Regions from separate parts of the Bacillus aerius genome, predicted to be linked through region 3. Evidence: a T-box and tRNA genes for the amino acid it is inferred to sense, from the RefSeq annotation. Region 3 holds a T-box; the other regions hold tRNA genes.
The links. The T-box of region 3 lies ahead of thrS (threonine--tRNA ligase). A T-box ahead of a tRNA ligase gene usually reads a tRNA of that ligase, here a tRNA-Thr.
Positions count from the first base shown of each region.

Region 1: it has a tRNA-Thr gene. The T-box ahead of thrS (threonine--tRNA ligase) is inferred to sense a tRNA for this amino acid. The anticodon was not compared.
Region 2: it has a tRNA-Thr gene. The T-box ahead of thrS (threonine--tRNA ligase) is inferred to sense a tRNA for this amino acid. The anticodon was not compared.

Region 1 is NZ_JARYHO010000001.1:2,789,988-2,795,854, reverse strand. Features, by position in the region: rRNA gene M2353_RS14495 (16S ribosomal RNA) at 1-342, shown strand, start outside; rRNA gene M2353_RS14490 (23S ribosomal RNA) at 525-3,455, shown strand; rRNA gene rrf (5S ribosomal RNA) at 3,517-3,632, shown strand; tRNA gene M2353_RS14480 (tRNA-Val) at 4,137-4,212, shown strand; tRNA gene M2353_RS14475 (tRNA-Thr) at 4,246-4,321, shown strand; tRNA gene M2353_RS14470 (tRNA-Lys) at 4,359-4,434, shown strand; tRNA gene M2353_RS14465 (tRNA-Leu) at 4,442-4,524, shown strand; tRNA gene M2353_RS14460 (tRNA-Gly) at 4,555-4,626, shown strand; tRNA gene M2353_RS14455 (tRNA-Leu) at 4,639-4,724, shown strand; tRNA gene M2353_RS14450 (tRNA-Arg) at 4,736-4,812, shown strand; tRNA gene M2353_RS14445 (tRNA-Pro) at 4,820-4,896, shown strand; tRNA gene M2353_RS14440 (tRNA-Ala) at 4,905-4,977, shown strand; tRNA gene M2353_RS14435 (tRNA-Met) at 5,004-5,077, shown strand; tRNA gene M2353_RS14430 (tRNA-Ile) at 5,082-5,158, shown strand; tRNA gene M2353_RS14425 (tRNA-Ser) at 5,166-5,258, shown strand; tRNA gene M2353_RS14420 (tRNA-Met) at 5,281-5,357, shown strand; tRNA gene M2353_RS14415 (tRNA-Asp) at 5,373-5,449, shown strand; tRNA gene M2353_RS14410 (tRNA-Phe) at 5,467-5,539, shown strand; tRNA gene M2353_RS14405 (tRNA-His) at 5,564-5,639, shown strand; tRNA gene M2353_RS14400 (tRNA-Gly) at 5,651-5,724, shown strand; tRNA gene M2353_RS14395 (tRNA-Ile) at 5,741-5,817, shown strand; tRNA gene M2353_RS14390 (tRNA-Asn) at 5,824-5,867, shown strand, end outside.
Region 2 is NZ_JARYHO010000001.1:867,196-873,062, reverse strand. Features, by position in the region: gene M2353_RS04480 (hypothetical protein) at 391-816, opposite strand; tRNA gene M2353_RS04475 (tRNA-Leu) at 1,095-1,176, opposite strand; tRNA gene M2353_RS04470 (tRNA-Leu) at 1,214-1,302, opposite strand; tRNA gene M2353_RS04465 (tRNA-Cys) at 1,316-1,386, opposite strand; tRNA gene M2353_RS04460 (tRNA-Gly) at 1,392-1,466, opposite strand; tRNA gene M2353_RS04455 (tRNA-Gln) at 1,474-1,545, opposite strand; tRNA gene M2353_RS04450 (tRNA-His) at 1,555-1,630, opposite strand; tRNA gene M2353_RS04445 (tRNA-Trp) at 1,655-1,728, opposite strand; tRNA gene M2353_RS04440 (tRNA-Tyr) at 1,742-1,826, opposite strand; tRNA gene M2353_RS04435 (tRNA-Thr) at 1,842-1,914, opposite strand; tRNA gene M2353_RS04430 (tRNA-Phe) at 1,921-1,996, opposite strand; tRNA gene M2353_RS04425 (tRNA-Asp) at 2,016-2,092, opposite strand; tRNA gene M2353_RS04420 (tRNA-Met) at 2,107-2,183, opposite strand; tRNA gene M2353_RS04415 (tRNA-Val) at 2,199-2,274, opposite strand; tRNA gene M2353_RS04410 (tRNA-Glu) at 2,307-2,381, opposite strand; tRNA gene M2353_RS04405 (tRNA-Ser) at 2,399-2,489, opposite strand; tRNA gene M2353_RS04400 (tRNA-Asn) at 2,494-2,568, opposite strand; rRNA gene rrf (5S ribosomal RNA) at 2,578-2,693, opposite strand; rRNA gene M2353_RS04390 (23S ribosomal RNA) at 2,804-5,734, opposite strand.
Region 3 is NZ_JARYHO010000001.1:2,594,743-2,600,609, forward strand. Features, by position in the region: gene M2353_RS13405 (HAD family hydrolase) at 3-782, shown strand; partial or broken gene M2353_RS20250 (methyl-accepting chemotaxis protein) at 838-1,182, opposite strand; partial or broken gene M2353_RS20255 (PAS domain-containing protein) at 1,357-1,746, opposite strand; gene thrS (threonine--tRNA ligase) at 1,918-3,858, opposite strand; T-box leader at 3,904-4,151, opposite strand; gene ytxC (putative sporulation protein YtxC) at 4,195-5,064, opposite strand; gene M2353_RS13425 (TVP38/TMEM64 family protein) at 5,125-5,763, opposite strand; gene dnaI (primosomal protein DnaI) at 5,796-5,867, opposite strand, start outside.

The DNA.
Region 1 (5,867 bases), 200 kb from region 3:
TCATGCCCCTTATGACCTGGGCTACACACGTGCTACAATGGACAGAACAAAGGGCTGCGAGACCGCAAGGTTTAGCCAATCCCACAAATCTGTTCTCAGTTCGGATCGCAGTCTGCAACTCGACTGCGTGAAGCTGGAATCGCTAGTAATCGCGGATCAGCATGCCGCGGTGAATACGTTCCCGGGCCTTGTACACACCGCCCGTCACACCACGAGAGTTTGCAACACCCGAAGTCGGTGAGGTAACCTTTATGGAGCCAGCCGCCGAAGGTGGGGCAGATGATTGGGGTGAAGTCGTAACAAGGTAGCCGTATCGGAAGGTGCGGCTGGATCACCTCCTTTCTAAGGATATATGGAGCAGCGTACGTTTTTCGTCTTGTTTAGTTTTGAAGGATCATTCCTTCAAACATGTCTCTAGCGAGACAGGATTGTTCTTTGAAAACTAGATAACAATAAGTAATACATTCACATTGAATGCAATGCAAAGTTCATCACACATAGTGATTCTTTCTAAAGTAAGAAATGGTTAAGTTAGAAAGGGCGCACGGTGGATGCCTTGGCACTAGGAGCCGATGAAGGACGGGACGAACACCGATATGCTTCGGGGAGCTGTAAGCAAGCTTTGATCCGGAGATTTCCGAATGGGGAAACCCACTGCTCGTAATGGAGTAGTATCCATACTTGAATACATAGAGTATGAGAAGGCATACCCGGGGAACTGAAACATCTAAGTACCCGGAGGAAGAGAAAGCAAATGCGATTCCCTGAGTAGCGGCGAGCGAAACGGGAACAGCCCAAACCAAGAGGCTTGCCTCTTGGGGTTGTAGGACACTCTATACGGAGTTACAAAGGAACGATATAAGCGAAGAGGTCTGGAAAGGCCCGCCAAAGAAGGTAACAGCCCTGTAACTGAAATGTTGTTCTCTCCAGAGTGGATCCTGAGTACGGCGGAACACGTGAAATTCCGTCGGAATCCGGGAGGACCATCTCCCAAGGCTAAATACTCCCTAGTGACCGATAGTGAACCAGTACCGTGAGGGAAAGGTGAAAAGCACCCCGGAAGGGGAGTGAAATAGATCCTGAAACCGTGTGCCTACAAGTAGTCAGAGCCCGTTAACGGGTGATGGCGTGCCTTTTGTAGAATGAACCGGCGAGTTACGATCCCGTGCAAGGTTAAGCAGAAGATGCGGAGCCGCAGCGAAAGCGAGTCTGAATAGGGCGCATGAGTACGTGGTCGTAGACCCGAAACCAGGTGATCTACCCATGTCCAGGGTGAAGTTCAGGTAACACTGAATGGAGGCCCGAACCCACGCACGTTGAAAAGTGCGGGGATGAGGTGTGGGTAGGGGTGAAATGCCAATCGAACCTGGAGATAGCTGGTTCTCTCCGAAATAGCTTTAGGGCTAGCCTCAAGGTAAGAGTCTCGGAGGTAGAGCACTGATTGGACTAGGGGCCCCTACCGGGTTACCGAATTCAGTCAAACTCCGAATGCCGATGACTTATCCTTGGGAGTCAGACTGCGAGTGATAAGATCCGTAGTCGAAAGGGAAACAGCCCAGACCGCCAGCTAAGGTCCCAAAGTATACGTTAAGTGGAAAAGGATGTGGAGTTGCTTAGACAACCAGGATGTTGGCTTAGAAGCAGCCACCATTTAAAGAGTGCGTAATAGCTCACTGGTCGAGTGACTCTGCGCCGAAAATGTACCGGGGCTAAACGTATCACCGAAGCTGCGGACTGTTCTTACGAACAGTGGTAGGAGAGCGTTCTAAGTGCAGTGAAGTCAGACCGGAAGGACTGGTGGAGCGCTTAGAAGTGAGAATGCCGGTATGAGTAGCGAAAGACGGGTGAGAATCCCGTCCACCGAATGCCTAAGGTTTCCTGAGGAAGGCTCGTCCGCTCAGGGTTAGTCGGGACCTAAGCCGAGGCCGAAAGGCGTAGGCGATGGACAACAGGTTGATATTCCTGTACCACCTCCTCACCATTTGAGCAATGGGGGGACGCAGGAGGATAGGGTAAGCGCGGTATTGGATATCCGCGTCCAAGCAGTTAGGCTGGGAAATAGGCAAATCCGTTTCCCGTGAAGGCTGAGCTGTGATGGCGAGCGAAATTTAGTAGCGAAGTTCCTGATTCCACACTGCCAAGAAAAGCCTCTAGCGAGGTGAGAGGTGCCCGTACCGCAAACCGACACAGGTAGGCGAGGAGAGAATCCTAAGGTGATCGAGAGAACTCTCGTTAAGGAACTCGGCAAAATGACCCCGTAACTTCGGGAGAAGGGGTGCTTCTTAGGGTGTTAAAGCCCCGAGAAGCCGCAGTGAATAGGCCCAGGCGACTGTTTAGCAAAAACACAGGTCTCTGCGAAGCCGTAAGGCGAAGTATAGGGGCTGACGCCTGCCCGGTGCTGGAAGGTTAAGAGGAGCGCTTAGCGTAAGCGAAGGTGCGAATTGAAGCCCCAGTAAACGGCGGCCGTAACTATAACGGTCCTAAGGTAGCGAAATTCCTTGTCGGGTAAGTTCCGACCCGCACGAAAGGCGCAACGATCTGGGCACTGTCTCAACGAGAGACTCGGTGAAATTATAGTACCTGTGAAGATGCAGGTTACCCGCGACAGGACGGAAAGACCCCGTGGAGCTTTACTGCAGCCTGATATTGAATGTTGGTACAGCTTGTACAGGATAGGTAGGAGCCTTGGAAACCGGAGCGCTAGCTTCGGTGGAGGCATCGGTGGGATACTACCCTGGCTGTATTGACCTTCTAACCCGCTGCCCTTATCGGGCAGGGAGACAGTGTCAGGTGGGCAGTTTGACTGGGGCGGTCGCCTCCTAAAATGTAACGGAGGCGCCCAAAGGTTCCCTCAGAATGGTTGGAAATCATTCGCAGAGTGTAAAGGCACAAGGGAGCTTGACTGCGAGACCTACAAGTCGAGCAGGGACGAAAGTCGGGCTTAGTGATCCGGTGGTTCCGCATGGAAGGGCCATCGCTCAACGGATAAAAGCTACCCCGGGGATAACAGGCTTATCTCCCCCAAGAGTCCACATCGACGGGGAGGTTTGGCACCTCGATGTCGGCTCATCGCATCCTGGGGCTGTAGTCGGTCCCAAGGGTTGGGCTGTTCGCCCATTAAAGCGGTACGCGAGCTGGGTTCAGAACGTCGTGAGACAGTTCGGTCCCTATCCGTCGCGGGCGCAGGAAATTTGAGAGGAGCTGTCCTTAGTACGAGAGGACCGGGATGGACGCACCGCTGGTGTACCAGTTGTTCTGCCAAGGGCATCGCTGGGTAGCTATGTGCGGACGGGATAAGTGCTGAAAGCATCTAAGCATGAAGCCCCCCTCAAGATGAGATTTCCCATTCCGCAAGGAAGTAAGATCCCTGAAAGATGATCAGGTTGATAGGTCTGAGGTGGAAGCGTGGTGACACGTGGAGCTGACAGATACTAATAGATCGAGGACTTAACCTATATTCTAATGTGAAAAATGAACATTGTTATCTAGTTTTGAGAGAACATTCTCTCCATCAGGTTTGGTGGCGATAGCGAAGAGGTCACACCCGTTCCCATACCGAACACGGAAGTTAAGCTCTTCAGCGCCGATGGTAGTTGGGGGTTTCCCCCTGTGAGAGTAGGACGCCGCCAAGCTTTTCAAAGGATCAGTTCCAGTCGGAACTGGTCTTTTTTGTGTTTTTTGAAAGAAGATGAACCTAATTGATATGTTGTATGAACCAGATTGATTTAATTGGCGACAAGTGTGCAGGATGCTCTCAAACAACGAGAAAGTCTGTGAAGCATGTTCACTTTTTTAAATGTAGAGAAAAATAATAGAGAGAAAGAATAGCAGGTGTATAGTCAAAACATTCATTGCGTTTAACAGTTAAAATGAAGAAATATCTATATCATTAAAGCATAAAAATTGAAAGTCTGCTGATATTTTTAAAGGATTTACTCGTTTTTAAAGAGAATATAGAGAAGAGAAATACAGCTGTTAATCGCTGAATTGAAGCTGTTTTGACTGGTAACATCAACATCATCTGTTAAAAGAAATACGTCATGAAAAATGAAATAAAATTTTTTTAATATAGCCTTTACAAATGAGTGAAACCTGTATATAATAATCTTTGTCGGATCGAGAGATTCCTACATAGTGGAGGATTAGCTCAGCTGGGAGAGCATCTGCCTTACAAGCAGAGGGTCGGCGGTTCGAGCCCGTCATCCTCCACCATATTTATTCTTACATAATGTTAGGATAGATAAAGCCGGTGTAGCTCAACTGGTAGAGCAACTGACTTGTAATCAGTAGGTTGGGGGTTCAAGTCCTCTTGCCGGCACCACTTTCATATGGTAAGATAGACAAGTCGCTTTAAAAGCGAGCCATTAGCTCAGTTGGTAGAGCATCTGACTTTTAATCAGAGGGTCGAAGGTTCGAGTCCTTCATGGCTCACCATTTTCATGCGGGTGTGGCGGAATTGGCAGACGCGCTAGACTTAGGATCTAGTGTCTTTATGACGTGGGGGTTCAAGTCCCTTCACCCGCATTGCCAAACAACATAAAGAAATCCTGTAATGCGGAAGTAGTTCAGTGGTAGAACACCACCTTGCCAAGGTGGGGGTCGCGGGTTCGAATCCCGTCTTCCGCTTATACCATCCACGCCGGGGTGGTGGAATTGGCAGACACACAGGACTTAAAATCCTGCGGTAGGTGACTACCGTGCCGGTTCAAGTCCGGCCCTCGGCATTATAAAATAAGCGCCCGTAGCTCAATTGGATAGAGCGTTTGACTACGGATCAAAAGGTTAGGGGTTCGACTCCTCTCGGGCGCGCCATTAAGATCGGGAAGTAGCTCAGCTTGGTAGAGCACTTGGTTTGGGACCAAGGGGTCGCAGGTTCGAATCCTGTCTTCCCGACCATCTTTTATGGGGCCTTAGCTCAGCTGGGAGAGCGCCTGCCTTGCACGCAGGAGGTCAGCGGTTCGATCCCGCTAGGCTCCACTTTTTAAAAGATTATTTTATATCATGGCGGTGTAGCTCAGCTGGCTAGAGCGTACGGTTCATACCCGTGAGGTCGGGGGTTCGATCCCCTCCGCCGCTATAAAGGACCTTTAGCTCAGTTGGTTAGAGCAGACGGCTCATAACCGTCCGGTCGTAGGTTCGAGTCCTACAAGGTCCACCATCTATACGGAGGAATACCCAAGTCCGGCTGAAGGGATCGGTCTTGAAAACCGACAGGGGTGTCAAAGCCCGCGGGGGTTCGAATCCCTCTTCCTCCGCCATATTTTTAAAAAATGATATCATCGCGGGGTGGAGCAGTTCGGTAGCTCGTCGGGCTCATAACCCGAAGGTCGCAGGTTCAAATCCTGCCCCCGCAACCAAATTTTTTCTCTAATGGTCCGGTAGTTCAGTTGGTTAGAATGCCTGCCTGTCACGCAGGAGGTCGCGGGTTCGAGTCCCGTCCGGACCGCCACTTTCAAATGAATACTTGGCTCGGTAGCTCAGTTGGTAGAGCAACGGACTGAAAATCCGTGTGTCGGCGGTTCGATTCCGTCCCGAGCCACTTTTATAAATAAATATCAGTATGGCGGTTGTGGCGAAGTGGTTAACGCACCAGATTGTGGCTCTGGCACTCGTGGGTTCGATTCCCATCAATCGCCCCATACATATTTTTGCGGGTGTAGTTTAGTGGTAAAACCTCAGCCTTCCAAGCTGATGTCGTGGGTTCGATTCCCATCACCCGCTCCATTTGCATATCGTTCATGGGCCTGTAGCTCAGCTGGTTAGAGCGCACGCCTGATAAGCGTGAGGTCGGTGGTTCGAGTCCACTCAGGCCCACCATGACTTTCCGCAGTAGCTCAGTGGTAGAGCTATCGGCTGTTAACCGATCG
Region 2 (5,867 bases), 1.7 Mb from region 3:
CAATGATGATGCCAGCTAAAGATGCGTATGTACCCACAAATATTCATTTAGTTACACAAAGGTAGTTCACTGTTTTATGAATGCGCTACTCCATTTTGTTTCCTTATATGGTTAAATGTATCGTACCAAATGTTGCAAATCATCAAAAGTTTATTCTGTTAAAAGTAGTACATGCTCATTCTCTTCTAATAGGATTCTATTTTCATCTAAATAACTCATTTAAACCACAAAAAAACGTTTCACCACGAGGGTGAAACGTTGGGTTCACGGTAAAAACCAAACTTTTAATAGATACCGGTGGCCGGAGTCGAATCGACACTCCGTGATAAATGATTCCAAAAAGGCAAGGTATACCCTCTTAAAGTAAAGCAGCCGTTAATGAAATAAGAATTAAAGTTCTTCTTGATATATTGCTGATTTTATCGGCTTTAAAGTCAAAGGAATTTTAAACTCATGAATACTTTCAATATGATTAAAAAAATGATCTATATCGTCATAATCCATTGACCATTCTTCTACCACCTTTAACTTTTTTAACTCGCTTGTTGGTTTAAATAAAAATTCACAGTGCAGTTGTTCCATGTGAGAATAATCATCTTCTTCATAAATTGTAAACTGACGTACAAAATCAAGATGAAATAGTTCCTCTCCCGTAAAATCATAGACACCACACTGAAATAAAATTTCTTTATCTTCTTCGCCCTCAACAGTCTCCTTTGAAAAAGCCTTAAATGTTTCCCAAACCTTTTTTATCTCATCGGTCTCTTCACCGATGCTATCTTTAAGATAACTTTCAGCATTTTTAACCGTAATCATTACAACACCTCCTATGTACAATTGATCCAATCCATCTTCAATTGTCCTGCCCCTTTAGTTTAATCATAAGGTAACCATCAATAAAGTAAAAGTCAATCTCCTTAGAATGGCCCTCAGCAAAAACCGTTTTTTCACCATTTGAAGTAATTTTGTCATGTGAAAAACTAGCTAAAAACAAATAAAAAACGCCTCTCTACAATCTGTAGAAAGACGTTTTAAACGTTAATATTCTTTAATTCTTCTGTAATTGACGATAATAAAGAATATCTAAAACTAGATACCGGTGGCCGGGGTCGAACCGGCACTCCGTGAGGAACACGATTTTGAGTCGTGCGCGTCTGCCAATTCCGCCACACCGGCATGATCATTTAAGAGCGCAACTTATAATAATAAAAAATGGTGCCGAGGGCCGGACTTGAACCGGCACGGTAGTCACCTACCGCAGGATTTTAAGTCCTGTGTGTCTGCCAATTCCACCACCCCGACAGTCTTTTCAAAAAGGCGACACCCGGATTTGAACCGGGGATAAAGGTTTTGCAGACCTCTGCCTTACCACTTGGCTATGCCGCCATAATTGGAGCGGAAGACGGGATTCGAACCCGCGACCCCCACCTTGGCAAGGTGGTGTTCTACCACTGAACTACTTCCGCATATCAACTGGGCTAGCTGGATTCGAACCAACGCATGACGGAGTCAAAGTCCGTTGCCTTACCGCTTGGCTATAGCCCAATAATAAAATGGGGCGATTGATGGGAATCGAACCCACGAGTGCCAGAGCCACAATCTGGTGCGTTAACCACTTCGCCACAACCGCCATAGATGTAATGAATCATATAATTGGCAGGGGCAGTAGGAATCGAACCCACACCGGAGGTTTTGGAGACCTCTGTTCTACCGTTAAACTATGCCCCTATGAAAATAAAAATGGTGGAGGGGGGCGGATTCGAACCGCCGAACCCGGAGGGAGCGGATTTACAGTCCGCCGCGTTTAGCCACTTCGCTACCCCTCCACATTTGAAAAACAGTGCCGGCAAGAGGACTTGAACCCCCAACCTACTGATTACAAGTCAGTTGCTCTACCAATTGAGCTACACCGGCAAATAGTGGTGGCTCGGGACGGAATCGAACCGCCGACACACGGATTTTCAGTCCGTTGCTCTACCAACTGAGCTACCGAGCCAAGTATTCTTTTTAAAAAATGGCGGTCCGGACGGGACTCGAACCCGCGACCTCCTGCGTGACAGGCAGGCATTCTAACCAACTGAACTACCGGACCAATAAAGATAAATTTGGTTGCGGGGGCAGGATTTGAACCTGCGACCTTCGGGTTATGAGCCCGACGAGCTACCGAACTGCTCCACCCCGCGACGATATAAAAGATATGGTGGAGGATGACGGGCTCGAACCGCCGACCCTCTGCTTGTAAGGCAGATGCTCTCCCAGCTGAGCTAATCCTCCGAATAAAATGCTGGTATGTATTTCTATAAAAATGGTGACCCGTACGGGATTCGAACCCGTGTTACCGCCGTGAAAGGGCGGTGTCTTAACCGCTTGACCAACGGGCCCTTTATTATGTAAATTGTGGCGGAGAGCAAGGGATTCGAACCCTTGAGACGGGGTTACCGCCTACACGATTTCCAATCGTGCTCCTTCGGCCACTCGGACAGCTCTCCAAATTGGCTCCGCAGGTAGGATTCGAACCTACGACCGATCGGTTAACAGCCGATAGCTCTACCACTGAGCTACTGCGGAATGAAGAAAGCCTGGCGATGTCCTACTCTCACAGGGGGAAAACCCCAACTACCATCGGCGCTGAAGAGCTTAACTTCCGTGTTCGGTATGGGAACGGGTGTGACCTCTTCGCCATCATCACCAGACAATTTAGTGACAAAAGATATTATACTATGTATTACAAATAAATCAAGAGATATTTCAAAAAATGTTCTCTCAAAACTAGATAACAATGTTCATTTTTCACATTAGAATATAGGTTAAGTCCTCGATCTATTAGTATCTGTCAGCTCCACGTGTCACCACGCTTCCACCTCAGACCTATCAACCTGATCATCTTTCAGGGATCTTACTTCCTTGCGGAATGGGAAATCTCATCTTGAGGGGGGCTTCATGCTTAGATGCTTTCAGCACTTATCCCGTCCGCACATAGCTACCCAGCGATGCCCTTGGCAGAACAACTGGTACACCAGCGGTGCGTCCATCCCGGTCCTCTCGTACTAAGGACAGCTCCTCTCAAATTTCCTGCGCCCGCGACGGATAGGGACCGAACTGTCTCACGACGTTCTGAACCCAGCTCGCGTACCGCTTTAATGGGCGAACAGCCCAACCCTTGGGACCGACTACAGCCCCAGGATGCGATGAGCCGACATCGAGGTGCCAAACCTCCCCGTCGATGTGGACTCTTGGGGGAGATAAGCCTGTTATCCCCGGGGTAGCTTTTATCCGTTGAGCGATGGCCCTTCCATGCGGAACCACCGGATCACTAAGCCCGACTTTCGTCCCTGCTCGACTTGTAGGTCTCGCAGTCAAGCTCCCTTGTGCCTTTACACTCTGCGAATGATTTCCAACCATTCTGAGGGAACCTTTGGGCGCCTCCGTTACATTTTAGGAGGCGACCGCCCCAGTCAAACTGCCCACCTGACACTGTCTCCCTGCCCGATAAGGGCAGCGGGTTAGAAGGTCAATACAGCCAGGGTAGTATCCCACCGATGCCTCCACCGAAGCTAGCGCTCCGGTTTCCAAGGCTCCTACCTATCCTGTACAAGCTGTACCAACATTCAATATCAGGCTGCAGTAAAGCTCCACGGGGTCTTTCCGTCCTGTCGCGGGTAACCTGCATCTTCACAGGTACTATAATTTCACCGAGTCTCTCGTTGAGACAGTGCCCAGATCGTTGCGCCTTTCGTGCGGGTCGGAACTTACCCGACAAGGAATTTCGCTACCTTAGGACCGTTATAGTTACGGCCGCCGTTTACTGGGGCTTCAATTCGCACCTTCGCTTACGCTAAGCGCTCCTCTTAACCTTCCAGCACCGGGCAGGCGTCAGCCCCTATACTTCGCCTTACGGCTTCGCAGAGACCTGTGTTTTTGCTAAACAGTCGCCTGGGCCTATTCACTGCGGCTTCTCGGGGCTTTAACACCCTAAGAAGCACCCCTTCTCCCGAAGTTACGGGGTCATTTTGCCGAGTTCCTTAACGAGAGTTCTCTCGATCACCTTAGGATTCTCTCCTCGCCTACCTGTGTCGGTTTGCGGTACGGGCACCTCTCACCTCGCTAGAGGCTTTTCTTGGCAGTGTGGAATCAGGAACTTCGCTACTAAATTTCGCTCGCCATCACAGCTCAGCCTTCACGGGAAACGGATTTGCCTATTTCCCAGCCTAACTGCTTGGACGCGGATATCCAATACCGCGCTTACCCTATCCTCCTGCGTCCCCCCATTGCTCAAATGGTGAGGAGGTGGTACAGGAATATCAACCTGTTGTCCATCGCCTACGCCTTTCGGCCTCGGCTTAGGTCCCGACTAACCCTGAGCGGACGAGCCTTCCTCAGGAAACCTTAGGCATTCGGTGGACGGGATTCTCACCCGTCTTTCGCTACTCATACCGGCATTCTCACTTCTAAGCGCTCCACCAGTCCTTCCGGTCTGACTTCACTGCACTTAGAACGCTCTCCTACCACTGTTCGTAAGAACAGTCCGCAGCTTCGGTGATACGTTTAGCCCCGGTACATTTTCGGCGCAGAGTCACTCGACCAGTGAGCTATTACGCACTCTTTAAATGGTGGCTGCTTCTAAGCCAACATCCTGGTTGTCTAAGCAACTCCACATCCTTTTCCACTTAACGTATACTTTGGGACCTTAGCTGGCGGTCTGGGCTGTTTCCCTTTCGACTACGGATCTTATCACTCGCAGTCTGACTCCCAAGGATAAGTCATCGGCATTCGGAGTTTGACTGAATTCGGTAACCCGGTAGGGGCCCCTAGTCCAATCAGTGCTCTACCTCCGAGACTCTTACCTTGAGGCTAGCCCTAAAGCTATTTCGGAGAGAACCAGCTATCTCCAGGTTCGATTGGCATTTCACCCCTACCCACACCTCATCCCCGCACTTTTCAACGTGCGTGGGTTCGGGCCTCCATTCAGTGTTACCTGAACTTCACCCTGGACATGGGTAGATCACCTGGTTTCGGGTCTACGACCACGTACTCATGCGCCCTATTCAGACTCGCTTTCGCTGCGGCTCCGCATCTTCTGCTTAACCTTGCACGGGATCGTAACTCGCCGGTTCATTCTACAAAAGGCACGCCATCACCCGTTAACGGGCTCTGACTACTTGTAGGCACACGGTTTCAGGATCTATTTCACTCCCCTTCCGGGGTGCTTTTCACCTTTCCCTCACGGTACTGGTTCACTATCGGTCACTAGGGAGTATTTAGCCTTGGGAGATGGTCCTCCCGGATTCCGACGGAATTTCACGTGTTCCGCCGTACTCAGGATCCACTCTGGAGAGAACAACATTTCAGTTACAGGGCTGTTACCTTCTTTGGCGGGCCTTTCCAGACCTCTTCGCTTATATCGTTCCTTTGTAACTCCGTATAGAGTGTCCTACAACCCCAAGAGGCAAGCCTCTTGGTTTGGGCTGTTCCCGTTTCGCTCGCCGCTACTCAGGGAATCGCATTTGCTTTCTCTTCCTCCGGGTACTTAGATGTTTCAGTTCCCCGGGTATGCCTTCTCATACTCTATGTATTCAAGTATGGATACTACTCCATTACGAGCAGTGGGTTTCCCCATTCGGAAATCTCCGGATCAAAGCTTGCTTACAGCTCCCCGAAGCATATCGGTGTTCGTCCCGTCCTTCATCGGCTCCTAGTGCCAAGGCATCCACCGTGCGCCCTTTCTAACTTAACCATTTCTTACTTTAGAAAGAATCACTATGTGTGATGAACTTTGCATTGCATTCAATGTGAATGTATTACTTATTGTTATCTAGTTTTCAAAGAACAATCCTGTCTCGCTAGAGACATGTTTGAAGGAATGATCC
Region 3 (5,867 bases):
TCATGAAAGCCGTATTTTTCGATTTAGATGATACTTTGCTTTGGGATGAAAAAAGCATTCATACCACTTTTCAGGAAACATGCAGGGAAGCGGAAAAGAAATATGGACTTGATCCAGAATCGTTTGAACAGATTGTGCGTGAAGAAGCAAGAAAGCTGTACTCTTCTTATGAAACATATGATTATACTGTTATGATTGGCATTAATCCTTTTGAAGGACTGTGGTCTAATTTTAGTGAGCCGATTAGCGAAGGCTTTCAAAAGCTGAACGCCCTTGCACCAGAGTATCGCAAAAACGCATGGACGAACGGCTTAAAAGAGGCAGGAATTGACGATGAAGCATTTGGTCAATACTTAGCAGATTTCTTTGCAGCAGAGCGCAGAAAACGCCCGTATGTCTATGAAGAAACGTATCCTGTTTTAGAGCGCCTGAAGGGCACCTATGAATTACTCCTTTTAACAAATGGAGATCCTAGTCTGCAGAAAGAAAAGCTTGCTGGTGTTCCGGAACTTGCCCCTTACTTTAATGAAATTGTGATTTCAGGAGATTACGGAAAAGGAAAGCCTGATCCTGGCATCTTTGAGCACTGCCTTCAGCTGTTAAATCTCACAAAAGATGATGTCATCATGGTAGGAGATAATCCAAAAACAGATATTCTCGGGGCATCTCGCGTTGGCATCCAAACCGTTTGGATCAATCGTCATGGCAAGAAAAATGAAACAGATGTGACACCAGATTATGAAATTAAAGACTTACACGAATTGTTTGATATTTTAAAATAAACCATAGGAAAAACACCCTTCTCCTGATCGAGATTGGGTGCTTTTTCGTTTTCGGCTATACAATTGCTGCTAAACTTTGTGCTTGACGATCTAAGCCGCGTGCTGCTTCTCCTACATTCATGAATTCCTCGCTTGCCTGCTTGACAAGATCCCGGTTTGTAAACACGCTTGTCTTTGCACGGCTTGTTCCGGTGCTGACCTTTTCAACTTCTAAATGGATCGCCTTCACATAACGATCCACCTTTACGATCGCTTCCTTTGAATCTGTCGCAAGCTTACGGATTTCTGCCGCGACGACACTAAAGCCATTTCCATAGGAACCCGCATGCGCAGCTTCTATGGCCGCATTTAATGCGAGCAGCTGCGTTTGGGAAGCGATTGTAGCAATTGAGCTGATCGACTCCACCTGCTCTGTTAACCCTTCTAGCAAACTCATGTTTTGATCAGTTTCACTCGCGATATGTTCAAAAGAAGCATTTACACTTTGACTATGCTGGATGCCGATTTCCGCTCGCTCCATTAATTTTGCAGACATATCCTTTAAGTCTTCTACTACCTGCTTCATTGTGTTTTCTCTCTCCGTAATATCTGTTGCCACTTTGACGACAGCCACTACATTCCCCTCTTCATCGAGCACTGGTGTATACGTCGCTTCAAGCCATAAGGTGTCACCGTACTTCGTGATCCGCTGCACCTTTTCCTGAAACACTTGACCATTCTTCAAACGCTTCCAAAACATTTGATAACTTGCGTCTTCTGCAATATACGGAGGACAAAACTGTCTATGCTTTAAACCAATCATTTCTTCCTTTGAATACTTCATGGCTTTTGCAAAAATATCATTGACCCATAATACCTCGCCGGTGACATCAAATTCAATCATCGCCAGTGAGTGTTCTAACGCTCGAAGAACGGCTGATTGCTCCAATACCTGTGTTGATACAGTATTTGTTGTTTGAATCATCGCTTACATTCCCCCAATTTGCCTCTCTCTAATAGTACATACTTACCCATACTTTCGTACTATCTAAACGTATCATTTGCGCAATTGGATCACTAGTGGAGAATTTTTTTCCATAAGAAAAAAGCCAGCAACCTCAATAGATGAGATCACTGACTGTTTCGTTCGCCTTCATTATTTTTTTGCTTCTGCGACTGCATGTTTCACAAAAGCTTCGAGGTCCATTGTTTCTGAATCTTGTTCCCCATATTTTCTTACATTGACCGCGCCATTTTCTGCTTCTTGATCACCGACAACCAGCATGTACGGAATCTTTTGCATTTGCGCTTCTCTAATTTTGTATCCTATTTTTTCATCACGACTGTCTAGTTCTACACGCAGTCCTTCAAGCTGCAAACGTTCTTGCACTTTTTTCGCGTAATCTAGATGGACAGATGGTGAAACCGGGATGACTTGGAATTGTACAGGTGCCAGCCATGTTGGAAGAGCTCCTTTGTATTCTTCAATTAAGAAGGCAACGAAGCGTTCCATTGTGGACACAACTCCTCTATGAATGACAACTGGACGATGGTGTTTTCCATCTTCTCCGATATATGTGAGATCGAAACGCTCTGGAAGTAAGAAGTCTAGCTGTACAGTAGACAAAGTCTCTTCTTTTCCGAGAGCTGTCTTTACTTGGACGTCAAGCTTCGGACCATAAAATGCCGCTTCGCCTTCTGCTTCATAGTAGTCATGTCCAAGCTCGTCCATTGCATCTTTCAGCATAGACTGTGCTTTATTCCACATTGCATCATCGTCAAAATACTTCTCAGTATCTTCTGGATCACGGTAAGATAAGCGGAACGTATAATCATTTAAGCCGAAGTCTTGATACACTTCTTCAATTAGGCGAACTGTACGAATGAATTCGTCTTTGATTTGATCTGGACGAACAAAGATATGGGCATCGTTTAATGTCATCCCGCGAACACGTTGAAGGCCGGATAAAGCACCTGACATTTCATAACGGTGCATTGTACCAAGCTCTGCAATCCGAATTGGTAGTTCACGATAGCTATGCGGTTCATTTTTGTAAATCATCATATGGTGCGGACAGTTCATTGGACGGAGAACAAGATCTTCATTGTCCATTTCCATCACAGGGAACATGTCTTCTTGATAATGCGCCCAGTGGCCTGATGTTTTATACAATTCTACACTCGCAAGAACGGGTGTATACACATGCTCATAACCAAGGCGTACTTCTTTATCAACAATATAACGCTCAATGACGCGGCGAATTGTGGCCCCTTTTGGCAGCCAGAGCGGAAGACCTTGGCCCACCTTTTGAGAGTTCGCAAACAGTTTCAATTCTTTGCCTAGTTTACGGTGATCACGCTCTTTTGCTTCTTCAAGCAGACGTAAATGCTCGTTTAATTCTTCTTTGCTGAAGAAAGCTGTTCCGTAAATACGCTGAAGCATTTGGTTGTTACTGTCGCCTCTCCAGTAAGCACCTGCAAGGCTTAACAGCTTGAATTCTTTGATTTTCCCTGTAGACGGCAAGTGAATACCACGGCATAGATCGAAGAATTCACCTTGCTCATAAATTGTGACGGCTTCGCCTTCTGGGATTGCTTCTAACAGCTCTAGCTTCAATTCATCACCAATTGCTTCAAAGCGTGCTTTCGCTTCTTCTCTAGAAACTTCAATGCGCTCAATCGGCAAATTGCTGTTAATGATTTTTTTCATTTCTTTTTCAATCTTTGGTAAATCTTCAGGTGTAATCGCTACATCGATATCGACATCATAGTAAAAGCCATTTTCGATGACAGGGCCTACGCCAAACTGGACGTGATGCTCTTTTCCATAAATGCGTTTGATTGCCTGTGCAAGCAAATGCGCTGTGCTGTGTCGCATAATATCGAGCGCTTCTTCACTCTTATCTGTGATGATCTCGATTGTTCCACTTTCTAACAGCGGCGTACGCAGATCTATTTCTTTGCCGTTCAATTTACCGGCAAGCGCTTTTTTCTTTAGGCCTGGGCTAATTGATGCCGCGATGTCTTCTGTTGTAGCTGTTTTGTCAAACTCCTTGACTGCTCCATCTGGAAATGTAAGTTGAATTTGTTCTGACATCTCTAGTCACTCCTTTTTTTGGCAATATAAAAACCCCGCCCCCTGGAAAGGGACGAGGTTGAATAAACGGAATCGTGGTTCCACCCTTTTTCCCGTATTTGCAGCTTGCTTTGTCAAAAGCAAATACGGCTTGTGGTTCAATAACGGGAATTCCCGTCAGCTATTACTAAACAGTTCACAGCTGATGTTCAAAGGTGGTAAAGCAAATGGTCCTCTGCTAGGAAGCTTTCAGCCACGGCTTCCCTCTCTTTAAGCGGGTGTTCATTTGTTCATGTCCTTATCAATACGGTCTCTGTATGAAGTTACACCGTATTATAAAACGTTTTTTCGTGAAAATCAAGAAAGCTTTTCACTTTTCTTTTCCAAATGACTAGGAACAAATTGAACATGCTGTTCCTGAAACGAATGAGGCGGGAATACCTCAACTCTTTCTTGAAAAATATTTTGAATGGTTTGCACCATCGAGTGACCTGTATCATCTGTAAATAGGTCAATCTTTTGTGGCGCAATGGATACAAGCGGTGCAATCAACTGCGAATCAATATACATTGGATGCTCTCTTACAAACTGTCTGTCTATGTATTGTTTTTGATCACGCTCAGAAGCGTACCGAAATTCCCAAATCATCAGGCGGTCCTGATGCACAACATGTACTTTTTCAAGCTTAGGTTCTCTTGACATCACATAGTCTCGAAGGGATTGAATAAAGTTTTGATATTCTTGTTCCATTTTATATTCTTCGATGGATACTTCAACATAGTTCTTCAGCCTTCTGTCATACGCTGAGAGCCTAAATGTCATAAATGAACCAATGGAAAAAACACCTTTCTGTAAAGAAATCGTCTCAAGCTCTTTTTTTAACAGATCCTCCCTCGGTGGGTCTTGATGAATTCCAGGAATATCATCTAGATCCCCTTTCATGATGCTATGGGCGATCGAAAGAATTTGGTGCTGCTCTTCTGGATCTTTAAATAAGTATGTGTTTTCAAGGATGCTACGCATGCGTTCATTTTCTTTGCATTCCAAAAAAAAGTGAATCAGTAATGTCCGCACAATGTGCTCTATGGCTTCTCCTGATTTCTTCGCTTCTATGAGAAGCCGGTCTTTCCCTTGTTGAATCGAAATGTGATGCCGACTGTCCAAGTGTTCAGCAAGATGTAAAAAAGCGGCGGTATCATATTCATCTTCAAAGATTATTTCAAGCATGTTTGTCCCCCCTAACGACATCTGTTACATATATATGGGGAGAACATAAAAAATAGACGCCTAAAATAAATCAGGCATCTTTCTTTTTAAAATCAGTGGCACTGAGATAAAGATCAAATAAATCAAACAAACAATCGCTAAGGCGGCATAATTTCCGCTCACAAAGCTTGATCCAAGGACATTTAACGCCACAGTACCAGGTATTAATCCTAAAAAAGTCGCTGCCGTAAATGCACGATAATTCGCACGTGAAGCTGCTGCGGCATAACTGACAAAATCAAAGTGAATGGGCGCAATGCGTAATAAGAGGATATAAAGAAATCCATGCTCTTGAATACGGGACGTCACCGCTTTTAGCTTCCGATTGCTTGATTCGGTTTCCTGCTTGTTTGAACGGAAGGTTGAGGCAAGCAGGAAAGATCCTGTTGCACCTGCTGTCGCGCCAGCTAAGGCATAAATGGTCCCAAGGACACTGCCGAATGCCAAACCTGCTGCTAGCGAAAAGACGGTGAGAGGGACAAGCACAAATGGACGAAAAAGTGATAAGAAAAGAAAGACAAAGGGAGCCAACATCCCAAATTGAAGAATCCAATTCTTCACATCTTTCGGCGACAGTTGAAGATGCTGTTTGTTGAGCCACCATAGCACAGCAGCTAGAACCCCAATCACGAGGAAAAGCAGCCATTTTCTTTTATTCATTTCATCCGCTCCCCTTCACGTGACCTATCTTTTTATAAATGACGGCGATTTTCTCCTTCAAGCAGAACTGGTTCAGCTAGGTAGAGAATACGTTCCATTAATCG